DNA from 3 places in the Orrella dioscoreae genome. Region 3 is predicted to be linked to each of the others. Evidence: predicted binding sites of a transcription regulator. Region 3 holds the regulator's gene; each other region holds the start of a gene.

Region 1 (6,486 bases), 920 kb from region 3:
CGCGCAGCACGGCGATGCCGCCCTGGGCGTAGATGGGATTGTCGAAGGCGCGGATGACGTCCTGCTTGAAGGGCGGTCGGTCGGCATCCATTTCTTCGCCCAGCGTGCGGCCGGTGACGGTCAGCGCGTCCAGGTGCAGCAGCGGGCGCAGCTCGCGCAGCAGCGTGCGCATGCCGCCCGCCTTGTGGAAGTCTTCCATGTAGTGCTGGCCCGACGGCTTCAGGTCCACCAGCACCGGCGTCTCGCGGCCGATGCGGTCGAAGGCCGCCATGTCCACCTCGATGCCCAGGCGTCCCGCCACGGCGGTCAGATGGACGATGCCGTTGGTGGAGCCGCCGATGGCCAGCAGCACGCGCAGCGCGTTCTCGAAGGCCTTGGGCGTGAGGATCCTGTTCGGGGTGAGCTGCTGCGCGATCATGCGCACCGCCTGCGTGCCGGTCTGTTCGGCGATGCGCATGCGGTCGGCCGTCACCGCGGGAGGCGAGGCGCCGCCCGGCAGCATCATGCCCAGGGCTTCCGCGATACAGGCCATCGTGCTGGCCGTGCCCATCACCGAGCAGGTGCCCACGCTGGCCACCAACTGGTTGTTCACGTCGGCGATTTCCTGGTCGTCGATCTCGTCGGCGCGATACTTGCCCCAGAAGCGGCGGCAGTCGGTACAGGCGCCCACGCGTTCGCCGCGGTGCCCGCCCGTCAGCATCGAACCCGTCACCAGCTGGATGGCCGGGATGCCGGCCGAGGCCGCGCCCATCAGCTGGGCCGGCACGGTCTTGTCGCACCCGCCGATCAGCACCACCGCGTCCATGGGCTGGGCACGGATCATCTCCTCCGTGTCCATCGACATCAGGTTGCGCAGGTACATGCTGGTGGGCGCCGCGAAGCTCTCATGCACCGAGATGGTGGGGAAGTCCACCGGCAATCCGCCCGCCAGCATCACGCCGCGCTTGACCGCCTCGATCAGCTGCGGCGCATTGCCGTGGCAGGGGTTATAGGCGCTGCCCGTGTTGGCAATGCCCACCACCGGCCGCGACAACGCGTCATCGGTCAGCCCTGCGCCCTTGATGAAGGCCTTGCGCAGGAACAGGGAAAAGCCGGTATCGCCATAACTGGTCAAGCCGCGGCGCATGCCGGAGGGGGCATCGGTTTTCTTGCTGTCGGAGGAGGACATGGGGTTCTTCCAGAAAAAAGACTATCTACGATTCAAAGCGATCTAACAAAAGAAGGAGCAGGGGTGCAGTGGAGCCGGCTCCGCCGGTCCACCAGCACCGCCCCCCTGGGGGGGAGGCGCGTCAGCGCCTCGGGGGGGGGAAACCTACTCCACCGTAATTTTTGCGTCCTCGATCACCTTGGCCCACATGTCGACTTCCTTCTGCAGGCGCTGGCGGGCGGCGTCGGCCGAGGCAGGCTCCACCGCATAGGCGCCCTGTTGCAGCATCTGCGCCTTGAAGTCTTCCTTCACCAGCACTTTCTGCAGCGCCGCGTTCAATTGCTCGACGATGGGCTTGGGCGTTTTGGCGGGGGCCAGCACGCCGAACATCGAGGCGACCTCGAAGCCGGGCAGGCCGGCTTCCGCGGCGGTCGGGGTGTCAGGCAGCATCGAGATGCGTTCGGGCATGGTCACCGCCAGCGCGCGCAACTGCCCGCTCTTGATGAAGCCCAGCGAGGCGGGCACGGTCTCGACCATCGTCAGCACCTGGCCGCCGACGAGGTCGGTCATGGCGGGGCCGCTGCCGCGGTAGGGCACGTGCAGCATGTCGACGCCGGCCTGGCGCTTGAAGAGTTCGGCGGCCATGCGCTGGGGCGCGCCCGCGCCCGACGAGGCATAGGTCAGCTTGCCAGGGTTCTTCTTGGCGTAGTCGATCAGCTCGGTCAGGTTGTTGGCCGGCACCTTGGCCGGGTTCACCACGAACACCAGCGGCACGGCGGCAATGGTCGCCACCGGCGCCAGGTCGTCCATCAGCTTGTAGGAGATGCGATTCTTCTCCAGCGTGGCCATGATGGAGTGCGAGGTGATCGCGCCCATCAGCAGGGTGTAGCCGTCGGGCGTGGCGCGGGCCACCGAGTCGGCGCCCAGGTTGCCGCCGGCGCCGCCCTTGTTCTCGACGATGACCTGCTGCTTGAGCTCCTCGGACAGGTGGTTGGCGATGACGCGGCCGACCACGTCGGTGGCGCCGCCGGGCGGGTAGGGCACGACCAGGCGGATGGGTTTGTCGGGATAGGCGGCGTGGGCGGCCAGCGGGGCCATCAGGGTACCCAGCGCCATCAGGGCCAGGGCGGCCAGCGGCCGGCGGTTGGAACAGAAGGACATGTCGGTGTCTCCGAGTATTGTTGTCGCGGGCAGTCTTCAAGCGCACCCGTCTGCCGCATTGTCTGGGTTCCCCAGGCGGCGGGGGCGTCAATTCCCTGCGTTCAAAACAAAATTTTGTTTCGGTTTGGACAGAACAAACCAAGGGATTGCCCCAATATGTCCCTATTAAATCGGGAACTTCCCCAGTGCAACATCCTCTAATTAGCACTCGGTAGTTGAGAGTGCTAACATGCCTTGGTCGTCGCAATCCGACCGATACAGGAGCGACCCTGCTATGCAAACCGCCAATCATTCCCTGGCTACGGCAAGCCCCTCGCTGGCCGTGGCCATCGCCAACCCGGGCGCACTGGGCACGCTGGATGCGTACATCTCCACCGTGAACCGCCTGCCCCTGCTGACCCCCGAGCAGGAAACGTCCCTCGCGCGCAAGCTGCGCGACACGGATTCGCTGGACGCCGCCCGTGAGCTGGTGGTGTCGCACCTGCGACTGGTGGTCTCCGTCTCGCGCCAGTACCTGGGCTATGGCCTGCCGCACGCCGACCTGATCCAGGAAGGCAACGTCGGCCTCATGAAGGCCGTGAAACGTTTCGACCCCGAGCGCGGCGTGCGCCTGGTCTCCTTCGCCGTGCACTGGATCAAGGCCGAGATCCACGAGTTCATCATCCGCAACTGGCGCCTGGTGAAGGTCGCCACGACCAAGGCGCAGCGCAAGCTGTTCTTCAACCTGCGCAGCATGCGTCCGGACGGCCAGACCCTGGATCCGGCCCAGATCGACGCCATCGCGCGCGAGCTGGACGTGCGTCCCCAGGATGTCAGCGAGATGGAAGTGCGCCTGACCGGCCGCGACATGTCGCTGGAGAACCAGGACGACGATGACGACACCTACGCGCCCATCGCCTACCTGTCCGACGAAGGCCGCCAGGAACCCACGCAAGTGATGGAGCGCGCGGCGCAGTCGGCCCTGCAGGGCCGCGGCCTGGCTGGCGCCCTGGATGTGCTGGACGAGCGGTCGCGCCGCATCGTGCAGGCCCGCTGGCTGCAGGACGAAGGCGGCGCCACGCTGCACGAACTGGCCCAGGAGTTCGGCGTGTCCGCCGAGCGCATCCGCCAGATCGAAGCCGCCGCCATGAAGAAGATGCGCGCGGCGTTGTCGGCCTGAACGTTTGGATGCGGAACACCCCAAGCCAGGGCCAGCCCCGGACTTGGGGTGTTTTGTTTCTGGGGGGGGGCAGGGAAATCAGGGTGGTCGTATCGGCCTCTGACAAGGGAGCCTGAGTGGTTTTGGGCGTGGCTGCTTGCTAAACTTTTCCGGCCACCACAGCAAACGTCCTCTTCATGTACACCGGTACCGGCATCTATTCCCTGGGCGAGGCAGGCCGCTTGATTGGCGTGTCTTCCGCCCAATTGAGTCGCTGGCTCTTCGGTTACAAATGCCAGAAGAGACGTGATGGCAGGGCTGTCGCTGGATATTCCGCGCCGCTGTGGGCGCCGCAGGTCACGGAAGGCGAAGCGTCCAAGACCATCGGTTTTCAGGATCTGCTCGAAGCGCGCTTCGTACATGCCTTCGTCAGCCATGGCGTGCCCTTGCTGGTCGTCCGCCGCTGCCTGGTTTCGGCCCAGCAACTCTATGGCGTCCCGTATCCCTTCACCACGCTGCGCTTCAAGACGGATGGGAAAAGCATCTTCGGCGAGGCTGTCCGCCAAAGTGTCGATGAGGACCCCCTGATCGACTTGCGTAGTCGTCAAGTCGTCTTCCGGGAAATCATCGTTCCCTCGCTCTATGCCGGCATCGAATACCAAGGCGAGCACGCCTCCAAGTGGTACCCCGTGCCGAAACGGGACCACATCGTCCTTGATCCGGCGCGTCATTTCGGCAGCCCGATCAACGAAGACACCGGCGTACCCACGGAAGCGCTCCATGCCTCATATCTGGCGGAAGGGGGAGACGAGCGTGCCGCGGCGTTGACCGCAGCCACCTACGACATCCCCTTGCGCTGGGTGAAGGCGGCTATTCGTTACGAAAGCCAGCTCGCGAAGGCCTCCCATTGAACTTCCTCCTCGACGAGAACCTGCCGCCAAACTGGTCGTCGGTCCTGGTGGAGGCTAGCCGGAGACAGTTTCCGGATGCGATGCTCGGAGAGGTTGGCCACATTCGGGACAGGTTCGGCGTGTCCGCTCAAGACACTGTGTGGCTGGACGCACTGGGTGCGGAAAAGAACTGGGCCGTTCTCTCCGGAGACGCTTTTCGAAAGCGCCAGGGCGCGGAGCGCCGCCTGATCCGCAAGCACGGCATTACGGTGTTCGTGTTGCAGCCCTCGTGGTCGAGCAGGCGTTACTGGGACAAGCTGTCCCAACTGGTCTTGTGGTGGCCCAAGATCGTGGCACAAGCCAATGCAGTCGAGGCATCGACCTTCGAGGTGCCTTGGCGATCCAGCGGCCGGTTTCGGCAGATCTAGTGTCCGTCCTGGGGCGGTCCCGGCGCATTCATGCCTGGAAACAAACCGAGCATCTTTTTTTCCAGTACGGACCGGAACCAAACCCGGCGCCTGCCGCCTAATCCACACAGACCGCGCGCCGGACCAGGTGCAACGCCCCCGGCAGTGGTCTTGACACCCATCTCGGCTTCTCCTCTTTCCCCTCCCCAATGAGATGGGTGTTTACGGGGCACCTGGACCCCCAGGTGCCCCGTTTTTTATGCGTGCCGCCCGCGCCATCGCGCGATCTTCCTGCGGGGGTGGGCTATTCTTGCAGCAGTCGTTTTGGGTGCGCGCGCATGGAAGTCGGTTTTCTCGTTTTCGGCCTGGCTGGCTTGTTGGCCCTGGTCTGCTTCATGCCGCCCCTGGCCGGCCGGCTCAAGCTGCCCTATTCGGTGCTGCTGGCCATCGTGGGATGCGCGCTGGGCTACGTCGTCCACGTGCACGACTGGGCGCCCCGGGTCGTCGCCGATTTCCTCGATACGCTCGATCTCTTCGAGATCTCCTCCGAAACCTTCCTCATGGTGTTCCTGCCGGTGCTGCTCTTCGAGACGGCGCTGGCCATGAACGTGCGCCGCCTGCTGGACGACCTCGGCCCCATCCTGATGATGGCGATCGTCGCGGTGGTGGTGTGCACCGTCGTCGTCGGTTTCACGCTGTCCACCATTTCCCAGTACGGCCTGGTGGTCTGCCTGCTGCTGGGGGCCATCGTCGCCACCACGGACCCGGTGGCGGTGGTGGGCATCTTCCGCGAGGTGGGGGCGCCCAAGCGGCTGACGACGCTGGTGGAGGGCGAGAGCCTGTTCAACGACGCCGCGTCCATCGCGCTGTATTCGGTGCTGCTGGCCGTGCTGGCGGGCGAGGGCACGCTGTCCACGGGCGCCATCGCCAAGGACTTCCTGGTGACTTTCCTGGGCGGCGGCGTGGCGGGCTTCGTCATGGGGCGGCTGGCCTGCGGCCTGTTCGCCTGGCTGCGCGGCTGGCCCACGGCCGAGATCACGCTGACGCTGACCCTGGCGTATCTCAGTTTCTTCATTTCCGAGCACTACCTGGGCGTGTCGGGGGTGGTGGCCACCGTCATCGCCGGGCTGGTGGTGGGGTCCAGCGGCCGCACGCGCATGTCGCCCACGACCTTCGAGCAGTTGTCCAGCTTCTGGGAGCAGTTCGGCTTCTGGGCCAATTCCCTCATCTTCCTGTTCGCGGCCATGCTGGTGCCGCGCCTGATGGCCGACGCCGACCTGGCCGAGATTCTCCTGGTGGTGGTGGTCTTCGGCGCGACGCTGGCGGCCCGGGCCATCGTGGTCTTCGGCTTGCTGCCGCTCCTGCAGATGCTGCGCATCGGCCAGCGGGTGGGCTACCGCTATAAGTCGGTGATGCTGTGGGGCGGCTTGCGCGGCGCCGTATCGTTGGCGCTGGCGCTGGCGGTGACCGAGCAGCATGCCGTGCCCGCGGGCGACCGGCAGTTCGTCGCGGTGGTCGTCACCGGTTTCGTGCTGGCCACGCTCTTCATCAACGGCACGACGCTGCGGCCGCTGATCGGCCTGCTGGGCCTGAACAAGCTGTCGCCCATGGAGAACACCCTGCGCAACCAGGCGCTGGTCGTGGCGCTGGAAGACCTGCAGGAGCACACCGAGCAACTTGCGAAGACCGAGCACATCGGCGCCGAGGCGCAGGCCCGGATCCGGGCGGTGTTCGACGCGAGCC
Region 2 (6,486 bases), 2.1 Mb from region 3:
TCATTTCCACTTCGGTGGCGGCACCGACGCGGATGACGGCCACGCCGCCAGCCAGCTTGGCCACGCGCTCTTGCAGCTTTTCGCGATCGTAGTCCGAGGTGGCTTCCTCGATCTGGATGCGCACTTGCTTCACGCGGGCTTCGATCGACTTGGCATCGCCGGCGCCGTCGATGATCGTGGTGTTTTCCTTACCCACTTCGATGCGCTTGGCTTGGCCCAGTTCGGCTAGCGTGGCCTTCTCGAGCGACAGGCCGGTCTCTTCCGAGATCACGGTGCCGCCGGTCAGGATGGCGATGTCTTCCAGGATGGCCTTGCGGCGGTCGCCGAAGCCAGGCGCCTTGACGGCGGTGGTCTTCAGGATGCCACGGATGTTGTTCACGACCAGGGTGGCCAGGGCTTCGCCCTCGACGTCCTCGGCGATGATCAGCAGGGGGCGGCTCGACTTGGCGACTTGTTCCAGCACGGGCAGCAGGTCGCGGATGTTGCTGATCTTCTTGTCGAAGATCAGGATGAACGGGTCATCCAGGGCGGCAACTTGCTTGTCCGGGTTGTTGATGAAGTAGGGCGACAGGTAGCCGCGGTCGAATTGCATGCCTTCGACGACGTCCAGCTCGTTTTCCAGCGACTTGCCGTCTTCGACGGTAATGACGCCTTCCTTGCCCACCTTGTCCATCGCGTCAGCGATGATCTGGCCGATGGAGGAGTCGCTGTTGGCCGAGATCGAGCCGACTTGCGCGATTTCCTTCGAGGTCGTGACGGGCTTGCTTTGCTTTTGCAGCTCGGCGACGGCGGCGGCGACAGCCTTGTCGATGCCGCGCTTCAGGTCGATGGGGTTGAAGCCGGCGGCCACGTACTTCAGGCCTTCCTGGACGATGGCTTGGGCCAGGACCGTGGCGGTCGTGGTGCCGTCACCGGCGTTGTCGCTGGTCTTCGAGGCAACGTCCTTCACCAGCTGGGCGCCGATGTTCTCGAACTTGTCCTTCAGTTCGATTTCCTTGGCGACGGACACGCCGTCCTTGGTCACCGTGGGGGCGCCGAACGAGCGCTCCAGCACCACGTTGCGGCCCTTGGGGCCCAGGGTCGTCTTGACAGCGTTGGCGAGGACATTCACGCCACGGACGATACGCACGCGAGCGTCATCGCCGAACAGAACTTGCTTGGCAGCCATTTGCAGCTTCCTTTATGGATTCGGTTGTCGAGAAGAATTACTGGATCACGGCGAGAATTTCTTCCTCGCGGATGACGAGCAGTTCCTCGCCATCGACCTTGACGGACTGGCCGGCGTACTTGCCGAACAGCACCTTGTCGCCGACCTTCAGGTCGACCGGCAGGACTTTGCCGTCTTCCGTCTTCTTGCCCGGGCCGACGGCCAGGACTTCACCTTGATCGGGCTTCTCAGCCGCGCTTTCAGGGATGACGATGCCCGAGGCAGTTTTGCGCTCGTTGTCCAGACGCTTGATGATCACGCGATCATGCAGGGGACGCAGGGCCATGAAGAACTCCTGTTAAATCAATAGGTTGGGTGGAAAATTAGGAAATTGCCCCAGCCGGAGGGTTGTTAGCACTCTCGACTGATGAGTGCTAATTATAGGGATGGTTTGGCTGGGTTCAAGGGGGGAGGGGGAGACTTTTATCTAAGTTGGAACTTGCGCCAGCTGTCGAAGTTCATCGAGTTTGGAATTGGCTCGGTGGTCGTAGGCGGCAGGGTAATCCCTCCACTTTTAGCGAGCAGTGGTACGGTCTCCAGCTGGATTTCGCTCCGGAAGTTCGTCTCCGCGTGTCAAACTCAGGGTAAGGCCAATTGCCACAGGGTGTGCTAATGCCTTGTTCAACTTTTGTATCCAATACCTATGCCACAGCCCAATTAAGGGGGAGCTCCCGGAGTGTTCCAGCCTTCTTGTTGTGCTGGAACAGACGCCGTAGCGACCTGATCTGATTCAGCCCCCCAAGGGGTCTACGGAAAATGACGACATTAATATCTTCCCCCTCCCCTTCAGAACCCCTCGAAACCGAGCAGCTTTTCCGTCGCATGCTGGAAGAGCGCCAGGCTGAAGAGATTCCGAACGAGCGCCGAGTCCAAGCAGACCTACGCCGCGAAGCAAAACGCTTGAAGCAACCAACCACACGTGTGGAAGTGAACAACATTTTCACCTGGTACCTGGACCAACACACGGAGATCGAACCCGAAACAGATCCCGAATTGATAAAACAACGTGTGTGGCAAAGACGGGTTGGCGTCAAGGACAGTGGACGCTTAACGGAAGCGCAGATTGCCGCGCAAGAAGACCGACTGGGCGTTCGCCTGCCAATGCCATGGCGCAACGTATACAAGCACTTCAACGGCGGCTGGGTGGGAACCCTCTATTGGGGAGACATGAGCAACCCCCATAGCAGCGACGTCGTGCCCATTCCCCAGGCAACCCATCAGTATCTGGCGCTGGAGGACGTCGCACCGTTGCGTGAACGCCTGCCCGCGGAATGGGAGGACCTAGATCAGGGCAACCTGGATTGCAGCAACCTTGACCCAAGGCTGATCGCGATTGCCTGCGCCGGCAGCGAGGCGATCCTGTTGGACTATCGCGAAGCGGCTTCGCCGCGCGTCTGCAAGGCGTTCTTCAGTAAATATGAAGACGACCCGCTAGCCGCGTGGGAAACAGACAGGTCTACAGTCTGGTGGCCGAACATGGCCGTGTTCTTTCGCGGCCTCTACCTGCAGAATCGGGCAGCATAAGGGCTGCCCGTCCTGAGTTCACCCCAACCGTCACTGCGTGATCGGCTGAATCCCCCCGTCCTTCATCACCTTCCCCCAAAGCGCCAGATCATCGGCAATCCGTTGCTGGAATGCCGGCCCGTTACCCATCAGCACCGTATCTCCCGTCTGGCTCAGACGTTCCTGGAATGCAGGATCCTGAAGCGTCTTCGTCAACGCGCTGCGCAGCACTTCCAGACTCGCTTCGGGGGCCTTCTGGTGGCTCACCAGCCCCGTCCACACATCCACCTGGAATCCTGCAACGGATTCGTTCACCGCAGGAACGTCGGGCAGCGCGGGCAAGCGTGCCTTCGACGTGACGGCAAGGGCGTCCAGTTTTTTTTCGGTGACCAGGGGCATGGCCACCGAGGGGCCGATCATCGCGATGTCGACCCGGCCGCCCGCCAGGTCGCTGATCACGTCGTTGTCTCCCTTGTACGGCACCTTCAGGATCTTGGACTGGGTCAGGACGCTCAGCCAGTCGACCGACAGTGATTTCACATGGCCCGTGTACGCCATCGATACGCTCTCCGGTTTTGCGGCGGCCCGCTGCAATACGGTAGCGAAGTCGGGAAAGGCGCCTGCCTTGCTGACCAGCACGTACGGATAGCTGGAGACCAGGCCGACGTGGGAGAAGTCCTTCAGCGGGTCATAGGGCGTGTTCGCGTAGAGCACCGGTGCGATGGACATCGTGCCGTTCGTGGTCAGCATCAAGGTATAGCCGTCAGGGCTGCTGCTTTGCAGCGCGCGGGTGGCAATCAGGTTGTTGCCGCCGGGGCGGTTTTCAACGACGACCGACTGGCCAAGATTCTTGCCCAGGGCCTCTGCGAATATCCGGGCGATGTTGTCCAGGGCGCCGCCGGCGGTGTAGGGAACGATCAGCCGCAAGGGGCGGGTGGGAAATTCCTCTGCCTGGGCCGGGGGGACCGCATAGGAACAGAACATCAGGCAAAGCATCAAGATCCTGCGCATGGTTGTCTCCGTTGTTATTGATATATGCCGCGTTGCGCGGGGTACTGCTTCTTTGTTTTTCTGAAAGCTTGCCGGGCTCAGCCGCGCAGGACGGAAAGGATGTTCTGGGCGGCGCCTACGGCCATGCCCCGCAAGCCGCCATTGGTCGTTCCGCCGATGTGGGGCGTCAGGACGGCGTTGGGGGTGTCCACCCAGGGTGACTCGGCGTTGATCGGCTCATGCACGAAACAGTCGAGTCCCAGATGGAGTTCACCGGCATGCAGTTTCTCGCGGATGGCGGCCTCGTCGATCATGCCGGCGCGCGCGGTGTTCACCACGATGGCACCCTTGCGTAGCAAGCCCAGCCGACGCGCATCCAGCAGGTTCCGGGTGGAGTCATCCAGCGGGCAGTGCAGGGAGACGACGTCGCTGGCGGTCAGCAAGGCTTCCAGTTCGACCTGCGTGACGCCTTCGGGGAGCTGATGGCCGTCGAGGTAAGGGTCGTTGACGAGCACACGCATCCCGATGGCCTGGCCGAAGCGGGCCACGCGTCTGCCTATCGCGCCGCAGCCCACCACGCCCAGCGTCGCGCCGGACAGTTCGAAGCCGACGTAGCCTTGCTTGTCCCAGTGTCCTTCGTGCATGCGGGCGTCCAGCCAGCAGATGCGCCGGGCGCAGGCCAGGATGAGTCCGAGCGCGAGCTCTGCCACGGACTGGCTGTTCGAGCCGGTGGCGGCAATGGCTTGCACGCCCAGTCGCCTGGCGGCAGCTTGATCGATGGCATCCATGCCGACGCCGTGCCGGCCGATGACTTTCAGCTTGCGCGAGGCTGATTGCACTTGTTCATTGATCTGCCCATAGCGGGACAGGATGGCGACGGGCTGTTCACGCTCGACGAGCGCGACCAGTTCTTCCTGGGAAAACCGCGCGCCGGTGTAGCAAAGACGATAGTCCTTGAGCAGGGCGACGGCATCGGGGTGGATCTTCTCTTCCGTGATGACGATGGAGTCTTGATGCATGGTTTCTTCTGTGGGCGGATGAACGCCGGTGACACGGCGCGCGGATATCAGTGGCCCATCGCGGGCTCGGGCAGGCCGTGTTCCAGCGGCGGGCGTGGCGGCAGGCCGAAGGCTTCTGGGGTGGGCACGCCCATGCGGGCGGTGCCGGGGCCGAAGCGCTCCGCGAAGTTCGGCGCAAGCGGTCGATAGTCGGTGCGCAGCCACAGGCGCAACAGGTGACGCTTCTTGTCTTCGTCTTCGTAGTCCTCGAAGGCCGTGCGCGAGTGCACGATGACGTGATTGTTCAGGAGCTGCATGTCGCCGGGCTCCATGGCCATCTCGAAGCACAGGTCCTGGCTGCCAGCCAGCTCATCGAACAGGTTCATCGCCTCCACCTGTTCTGGGGTGGCTGGCGTGCCGCGCTTCTCGAAGGCGGGTTCGAAGGCGTTGCGCAGGTAGCGGCAACTGAGCTTGCCGTCGAACCAGCTGAATACAGGAATGGGGTGCTCGGTGAGTGGCGAACGGCCGGGCAGGTGTTCGCCCTTCAGGTCGTAATGGAAGCCGTCATACAAGGGCTTGAGCAGATCGGGACGGCGCCTCAGTATTTCGTTGTGGATGGACGTCGTGCTGGTCAGCCGGCTGAAGCCTCCTGTCTTGGAGACGCGCAGGCACAGCAGGCCGACGACATCGCTGTTGTCGCTGTGGAAGTTCAACTTGGCGCTGGTGTTGTAGCCACGGGTCTTGTGGCCGTATTTCACCCCTTCATCCTTCACGTGCCCAAGCAGATGGGCGCGTGAGTTCTGTGTGACAGGGCGTCCCAGGTGCAGTCCGATACCCCAGTAGATTCGCGACGCATCGTCCTTGGAGTAATCGAACACTGGCAGGCCGCGCAGCACGGCCATCCCGATGCCTTCCTCCACCTGTTCCGACACTTTCTTCAGGTCAGCCGCGACCCTTTCCAGGGGGAAGTCCTCCTTGCGGATGTCCGTGATCGGAATGTGGCGCACCTTCTGCAGCGCAGCGTTCAGTTCCGCAATGGCTTGCGGCCCGAACCGGTAGATCCAGCTTTGATCGTTGTTGAGCTGTTCTGCGTTCCAGGCGCTCGCATCGGTAACGGGCTTGTACTCGGACATGGCGTGATTCTCCCTGCGATGAGAAGGATTGCTGCCTGCCACGAATGCCGTGGCAGTGCTTTGCGATGCGTCAATCCTCGTGTAAAACGCACATGAGAAAAAGCGATTTATTTTTATTCGTATGAATAACTTTTAGGTATGTGAATGATGACGTTCAAGCAGTTGGAAGCCATCTACTGGGTAGCACAGCTGGGTGGTTTCTCGCAGGCCGCGCAGAAGCTGCACACGACGCAGCCGGCGGTGTCGAAGCGCGTGCGCGAGCTGGAGGACGCCTTCGGCACGCCCTTGTTTGACCGGACGATGAGGTCGGCGCGCTTGACCGAAAAAGGGGAGGAGATGTTCGCCATCGCCAAGGACCTGCTCGGTCGTCGTGCGCAGGCGATCGAGGGTTTCGTTCAAGCGGCGGCGCCCCAGCGCCAGTTGCGCATCGGCGTGACGGAGCTCACGGCGCTGACCTGGCTGCCTCGCTTCGTCAATGCGGTGCATGCCAGGTTTCCAGCCACCTCCTTCGAGCCTGATGTCGACGACAGCTTTGGGCTGCGCAACAAACTGCTGGCCGGCAATCTAGATATCGCTATCCTGCCGGACCTTTTCGAAGACAGCCGATTGGTGAAGCACACCTTGGGCAAGGTCAGGAATACCTGGATGTGCAAGC
Region 3 (6,486 bases):
CGCCCCGCTTTTTTTGCTCAGGCCGCCGGACCGGCCGACACCATGACCAGCGCCGGACGCAGGACGCGATCGGCGATCAGGTAGCCCTTCTGCAGGCAATTGACGACAGTGTTGGCAGGATGTTCGGACGGCACCGAGGAAATGGCCTGGTGCTGGTGCGGATCGAACTTCTCGCCCGGTTCGGGCGCGATGGCCTTCAGGTGGTTGCGCTCGAAGGCGGAAGTCAGCTGCTTCAGGGTGGCATCCACGCCGCCCAGCAGGGCTTCGGCGGTCTGTTCGCCCTGGGCCAGGGCGGCTTCCAGGCTGTCGCGCACGGGCACGAGGCTTTCGGCGAAGGACTCGATGCCGAATTTGCGGGCCTTGCTGACTTCTTCCTGGGCGCGTCGGCGCACATTTTCCATTTCGGCCTGGGCGCGCAGCAGTTGATCCTGCAGCGCGGCAACCTGGGCCTGGGCGGCGTCCAGGGCTTCCTGGGTGACGCTGGCGGCCTCGGCCTGGCTTTGCGCCTGGGCGTCGGGACTGCCGACGGTCTGGGGCTGGGCGGGGGCCGCGGCTTGGTCTTCCTGATCAGGGCCAGGGGCAGCGGACTCGTGCGTCGCCGTCATGGATATATCCTCCGGGGTGAAAACTGGGTCTGGGCAGCAGTTGGGGGCGCCCCCGACAATTTCAAGACCTTGTCTTCACCAGGGAGATCCGCAGACGCGGCGCCCCCCTGCCCTGCGCCTCAGGAGCGGGATTTTTCCTTGCGATGGGGATTGACGGCCACGGGGTCGCTGGCGGGGAAGGTTTCGGCCAGGCCCTCGTCGATCTTGTCCTCGTCGGGCTCGGGGGTGAGCGCCACCGGGTCGCTAGCCGGGAACGTATCGTCCAGCGCCTCGTCGAGCTCGCGCTCCTGGGCGTCTTCCTTCTTCAGCTTGCCGTGTCCCGGCTCGGAAGAGGTGCCGATGTGGGACGTGCGGCCGGATTTGCGGTTGTCTGGGGTCATGAGCAGCTCCTGGACGGCGGCGCGCAGCCCTTGCCGCGCGCCTGTCGATCCAGTTTATAGCGCCCGGCTGGCGCTGCCCGGCCAGCCCTGTAACTGAGTTTGAACCATGTCGGACAGGGCCGTTATCCATGCCGGATCGTCGTTCAGCGCGGGCAGGTAGCGCAGGCGCTTGCCGCCGGCCTCCAGGAAGGCGTCGCGCCCTTCCTGGGCGATTTCCTCCAGCGTTTCGATGCAATCGGCCGTAAAGCCCGGGCACACCACGTCCACCTCGGTAACACCCAGGCGGGCCAGTTCCTTCAACGTGGGCTCGGTATAGGGCTCCAGCCAGCGCGCCGCACCGAAGCGGCTCTGGAAGGACACCTCCACCTCGTCCTCGCGCAGCCCCAGGCGCTCGCGCAGGGCGCGCGCGGTCTGCAGGCAATCGCGGTAATACGGGTCGCCCAGCTCGATGCTGTAGCGCGGCAGGCCGTGGAAGCTCATCAGCAGCTTCTGCGCCCGGCCATTGGCGTCCCAATAGGACTGGATGCTGTGCGCCAGCGCGCCGATATAGCCGGGATCCACGTGGAAGCGCTTCAGGAAGCGCAATTCGGGCTGGTTGCGCAAGGTTGCCGCCACGCGGCCGACCTGGTCGATGACCGTGGCCGTGGTGCTGGCCGAGTATTGCGGGTACAGCGGCACGGTCAGGAAGCGGTCGCAGCCTTCGCGGCGCAGGGCCGCGATGGTATCGGCGATGGACGGGTTGCCATAGCGCATGGCGGCCTCGACGCGCACCGACAGCCCGCGCCCGCGCAGCACGTCCTGCACCGCCGCGGCCTGCCGTTGCGTATAGACGAGCAAGGGCGAGCCCCCTTCCATCCAGATATCGGCATAGCGCGGCGCCAGCCGGGCGGGACGGCGCCGCAGCACCATGCCGTGCAGGATGGGCAGCCAAAGGTAGCGCGGAATTTCAATGACACGCGGGTCGGACAGGAACTCGGCCAGGTAGCGGCGGATGGCCGGCGCGGTCGGCTCATCCGGCGTGCCCAGGTTGACCAGCAGCACGCCCAGGGGACCGTCGGGCGTCAGCGGCGGATCGGTGTCGAAGGGATCGGCCCAGGCAGGCTCAGGCAGGAAGCGCTCCGGCCACAAGTACTTGAAATTGCGCAGAAACACGGGAACACCTCGGTGAGGCCGCCGACCCGGCAGGCGAACGGGTCAGGACGACGGGTTGTTGTGGCTCAGGGCGTTGGAAAGCAGCCGCGAGGTGATGTCGACGATGGGAATGACGCGGTCGTAGGCCATGCGGGTGGGGCCGATGACGCCCAGCGTGCCCACGACCCGGCCGTCCACGCCATAGGGGGCGGTGATGACGGTCATGTCCTCCATGGGCACCAGCTGCGAATCGCCGCCGATATAGATCTGCACCCCCTGCGCGCGGCTGGAGGCGTCCAGGAGCTGCAGCAATTGGGTCTTCTGCTCGAAGATGGAGAACATGCGGCGCAGCCGGTCCATGTCGGACGACAGGTCGGCCACCTCGAGCAGCTTGCGCTCGCCCGAGATCACCACGGCATCGTTCTCGTCGCTGGGCTCGGTGCCGGCCTCGACGGCGGCCAGCATCAGCCGCGAGATGTCCTCGCGCAACTGGGCCAGCTCGGTGGCCAGCGTGCCGCGCACGGCATCGAAGGACTTGCCCGCGAAATGCTGGTTGAAGAAATTGCTGGCCTCGATCAGCTCGTGCTCGGGGTAATCGCGCGGCGCGGCCAGGATGCGGTTCTGCACGTCGCCGTCGGGCGTCACGATGATGAGCAGCACGCGCCGCTCGGACAGGCGGATGAACTCGATCTGGCGGAAAACCTGCGCGCGCTTGGGCGCCAGCACCACGCCCGCGAACTGGGACAGGTTCGACAGCAACTGCGCCGCCGCGCCGATGGCGCGCGAGGGATCGGTGTGGGGCAACAGCTCCCGCACCTCGGCCGGCGACACGACCTCGAAGGCGCGCGCCGCCAGCAGCGTATCGGCAAAGACCCGATAGCCGCGAGGCGTGGGCACGCGTCCCGCCGAGGTATGGGGGCTGTGGATCAGCCCGAGATCCTCGAGATCGGCCATGACGTTGCGGATCGAGGCCGGCGACAGGTCGAAGACCTTGGACAGGGTGCGCGAGCCGACGGGCTGGCCGTCGGCGATATATCTTTCTATGAGCGCTTTGAGCAGCGCGCGGGCGCGATCATCCATGGGGACCTATTTTATGAGGGTTTCTTTCCCGGGAAAGCTGGGGACAATGCGGGGTTGGCACAATGGCCACCTTTTCGCGGCCCCCATGACGCGGCGCAAGTCCGGACGCCCACGCCACGGATGCTGCGCGGCGTGGCATTTTCATCCATGACCGCGTCATCCGCCACCCCCTATAATCCGCCGATACCCAACCCAGCCCTCCACCCTGCCGCCCGAACATGCTTTTTCCCACCGTCGCGCTGATAGGCCGCTACCAGGACACGGGCCTGGACACCCTGCTGGGCAATCTTGCGCGCATCCTTGCGGAAGCGGGCCGGCATGTCCTGCTCGAAACCGACACCGCGCGCAACACGGGCCTGTCTCACATAGAAGCCGCCTCGTATGAGGAAATCGGCCAGCGCGCGAGCCTGGCCGTCATCGTGGGCGGCGACGGCACCATGCTGGGCGCGGCGCGCCAGCTGGCGCCCCACGGCGTGCCCGTCATCGGCATCAACCATGGCCGGCTGGGCTTCATCACCGACGTCCCGCTCACCGAGGCGCACAAGGTCCTGGCCGACGTGCTGCAGGGCCGCTACGACGCCGAAGACCGCATGCTGCTGTCGGGCTGTGTGATCCGCGGGGAAGAGGTCATGTACCAGGCCTCCGCGCTGAACGACGTGGTGCTGAACCGCGCCGGCCGCGGCGGCATGATCGAAGTGCGCCTGGACGTCGACGGCGTCTACATGTACACCCAGCGCGCCGACGGCCTCATCGTGGCCACCCCCACGGGCTCCACGGCCTATGCGCTGTCGGCCAGCGGTCCGGTGCTGCATCCCGGCCTGGACGCCATGGTGCTCGTGCCCGTGGCGCCGCAAACCCTCTCGCACCGACCCATCGTGCTGCCCGACGACGTCGTGCTGGACATGACGCTCACGGCCATGGGCCGCGTCGAACATGGTGCCAGCGTCCATTTCGACATGCAGACCTGGTCCGACCTGCAGCCCGGCGACCGCATCGAGGTCCGCCGCGCTCCCCACACCATCCGCTTCCTGCATCCCCCGGGCTACAGCTTTTTCTCGACGCTGCGCCGCAAGCTGCACTGGAATCGCATGCCGCAATCGGGCGACACGGCGGAGTAACCCACCCCATCATGCTGCGCGCACTGAACGTCCGTGATTTCGTCATCGTCGAGGAAGCCGAGATCCCCCTCGGCCCCGGCTTCACCGTCTTCTCCGGCGAGACCGGCGCGGGCAAGTCCATCCTGATCGACGCCCTGGCGCTTGCGCTGGGCGGCCGCGCCGACGCCGGCGTGCTGCGCGAAGGCGCGGCGCGCGCCGACATCAGCGCGGTCTTCGATGCCTCGCCCGAACAACAGGCCTGGCTGGCCGAGCGCGACATCGACGCCTCGGAAGCCCTGGTGCTGCGCCGCGTCGTCGACGCGCAGGGCCGCAGCCGCGGCTATATCAACGGCGTACCCGCCACCGTCGCGCAACTGCGCGAGCTGGGCGACCAATTGGTCGACATCCACGGCCAGCATGCCCACCAAAGCCTGTTGCGCGCCGACGCGCAGCGCGACCTGCTGGACGCGCACGGCGGCCACGGCCCGCTGCGCCAGGCGGTTGCCCAGCACTGGAAGGCCTGGCGCCAGGTGGCCCGCCAGCTGGAAACCGCCGAGCAGGACGCCAGCGCGCTGGCCGCCGAACGCGAACGCCTGCAGTGGCAGGCCGACGAACTCGAACGCCTGGCGCTCAAGCCCGGCGAGTGGGACACCCTGCAGACCGAACATGATCGCCTGGCCCATGCGCAATCGCTGCTGGACGGCGCCCAGCAAACGCTGGCGGCGCTGGACGACGACGAAGACGCCCTGCTGCAGCGGCTGCAGACCGCCGCGCAACGCATCGGCGGCCTGCTCAAGCACGACCCCGCACTGAAAAGCGTCTACGACGACCTGGACTCGGCGCGCATCGCCGTGGGCGAAGCGGTCTCGGACCTGCAGGGCTACCTGGGCCGCGTGGACATCGACCCCGCCCGGCTGGCGGAAGTCGAAACCCGGCTGGGCGCCGTCTTCGATCTGGCACGCAAGCTGCGCGCCGAACCCGCCGATCTCGCCGCGCTGCACGAAAACCTGCAGGCCCGGCTGGCGGACATGGAAGCGGCCAGCGATGTCGACGCGCTGCGCAAGCAGGCCGAACTGGCGCAGACGGCCTACGACCAGGCCGCCGCCGACCTGGGCAAGGCGCGCCGCAAGGCCGCCAAGGACCTGGGCAAGCAGGTCTCCGACGCCATGCAGCAACTGGCCATGCAGGGCGGGCGCTTCGATGTCTCGCTCTCGCCCGCCGCGGCCTCCGCCGCCGGCGCCGAGACCGTCGAATTCAACGTCGCCGGCCACGCCGGCACCACCCCCCGTCCGCTGGCGAAAGTGGCCTCGGGCGGCGAACTGGCCCGCATCTCGCTGGCGCTGTCGGTCATCGCCAGCAGCGCCGCACGCGTGCCCACCCTGATCTTCGACGAGGTGGACAGCGGCGTGGGCGGCGCGGTGGCCGAGGTGGTGGGACGCCTGCTGCGCGAACTCGGCGCCCGCCACCAGGTGCTGTGCGTGACCCACCTGCCCCAAGTGGCAGCCTGCGGCACCGCGCACTACCAGGTCAGCAAGACCGAAAAGGCCGGCACCACGCGCTCGCGCATCGCCCCCCTGGACGACGCGGCCCGCGCCGAGGAAATCGCCCGCATGCTGGGCGGCATCAAGATCACCGACACCACCCGCAAGCACGCAAGGGAAATGCTCGCGCAACGCTGAAAGCAAAAAGCGCCCCGCGGGCGCTTTGTGGACATCGGCAAGAAGGATAAAAGCGCCGGCAAGCGCACCGCCCGACAAAACGACGCAGCGTCACTCAAGCCGGGGTGCAGTGGAGCCGGCTCCGCCGGTCCACCAGCACCGCCCCCCTGGGGGGGAGGCGCGTCAGCGCCTCGGGGGGGGAACCTACCACCAGGGGCTACCTCTTCATGCAGTCGCCGCAGGTGCCGTACAGCACCATGTGGTGGCTTTCCAGCACGAACCCATTGTCCTTGGCGATCTTGTGCTGGCGCTTCTCGATATCGGGATCCGAGAACTCGACCACGGTGCCGCAGTGGGTGCAGATGAGGTGGTCGTGGTGGTCGCCGTCGTTCAGTTCGAACACGGCCTTGCCGCTGTCGAACTGGCTGCGGCTGAGGATGCCGGCCTGCTCGAACTGCGTCAGCACGCGATAGACGGTGGCCAGGCCGATTTCGACGCTTTCACCGATCAGTGCACGGTAGACGTCTTCGGCGCT

What was found. The regulator HrcA, encoded in region 3, represses chaperone genes, less so after heat shock. The targets are predictions, from matches to a motif close to TTAGCACTCNNNNNNNNNGAGTGCTAA.
Region 1: the regulator HrcA is predicted to act here: its motif matches at 2,510-2,536, upstream of rpoH (RNA polymerase sigma factor RpoH).
Region 2: the regulator HrcA is predicted to act here: its motif matches at 1,559-1,585, upstream of ODI_RS18335 (co-chaperone GroES).

What each region holds. Positions count from the first base shown of each region.
Region 1 covers NZ_LT907988.1:299,869-306,354, forward strand. The annotation lists gene ODI_RS01475 (IlvD/Edd family dehydratase) at 1-1,168, opposite strand, end outside; gene ODI_RS01480 (Bug family tripartite tricarboxylate transporter substrate binding protein) at 1,313-2,308, opposite strand; gene rpoH (RNA polymerase sigma factor RpoH) at 2,583-3,467, shown strand; gene ODI_RS01490 (hypothetical protein) at 3,644-4,357, shown strand; gene ODI_RS01495 (PIN-like domain-containing protein) at 4,354-4,764, shown strand; gene ODI_RS01500 (cation:proton antiporter) at 5,082-6,486, shown strand, end outside.
Region 2 covers NZ_LT907988.1:3,955,725-3,962,210, reverse strand. The annotation lists gene groL (chaperonin GroEL) at 1-1,168, opposite strand, end outside; gene ODI_RS18335 (co-chaperone GroES) at 1,206-1,493, opposite strand; gene ODI_RS18330 (SMI1/KNR4 family protein) at 2,030-2,731, shown strand; gene ODI_RS18325 (Bug family tripartite tricarboxylate transporter substrate binding protein) at 2,762-3,721, opposite strand; gene ODI_RS18320 (hydroxyacid dehydrogenase) at 3,799-4,719, opposite strand; gene ODI_RS18315 (TauD/TfdA family dioxygenase) at 4,767-5,831, opposite strand; gene ODI_RS18310 (LysR family transcriptional regulator) at 5,979-6,486, shown strand, end outside.
Region 3 covers NZ_LT907988.1:1,220,797-1,227,282, reverse strand. The annotation lists gene grpE (nucleotide exchange factor GrpE) at 18-605, opposite strand; gene ODI_RS05575 (hypothetical protein) at 725-985, opposite strand; gene hemH (ferrochelatase) at 1,040-2,137, opposite strand; gene hrcA (heat-inducible transcriptional repressor HrcA) at 2,180-3,196, opposite strand; gene ODI_RS05560 (NAD kinase) at 3,415-4,314, shown strand; gene recN (DNA repair protein RecN) at 4,326-5,972, shown strand; gene fur (ferric iron uptake transcriptional regulator) at 6,169-6,486, opposite strand, start outside.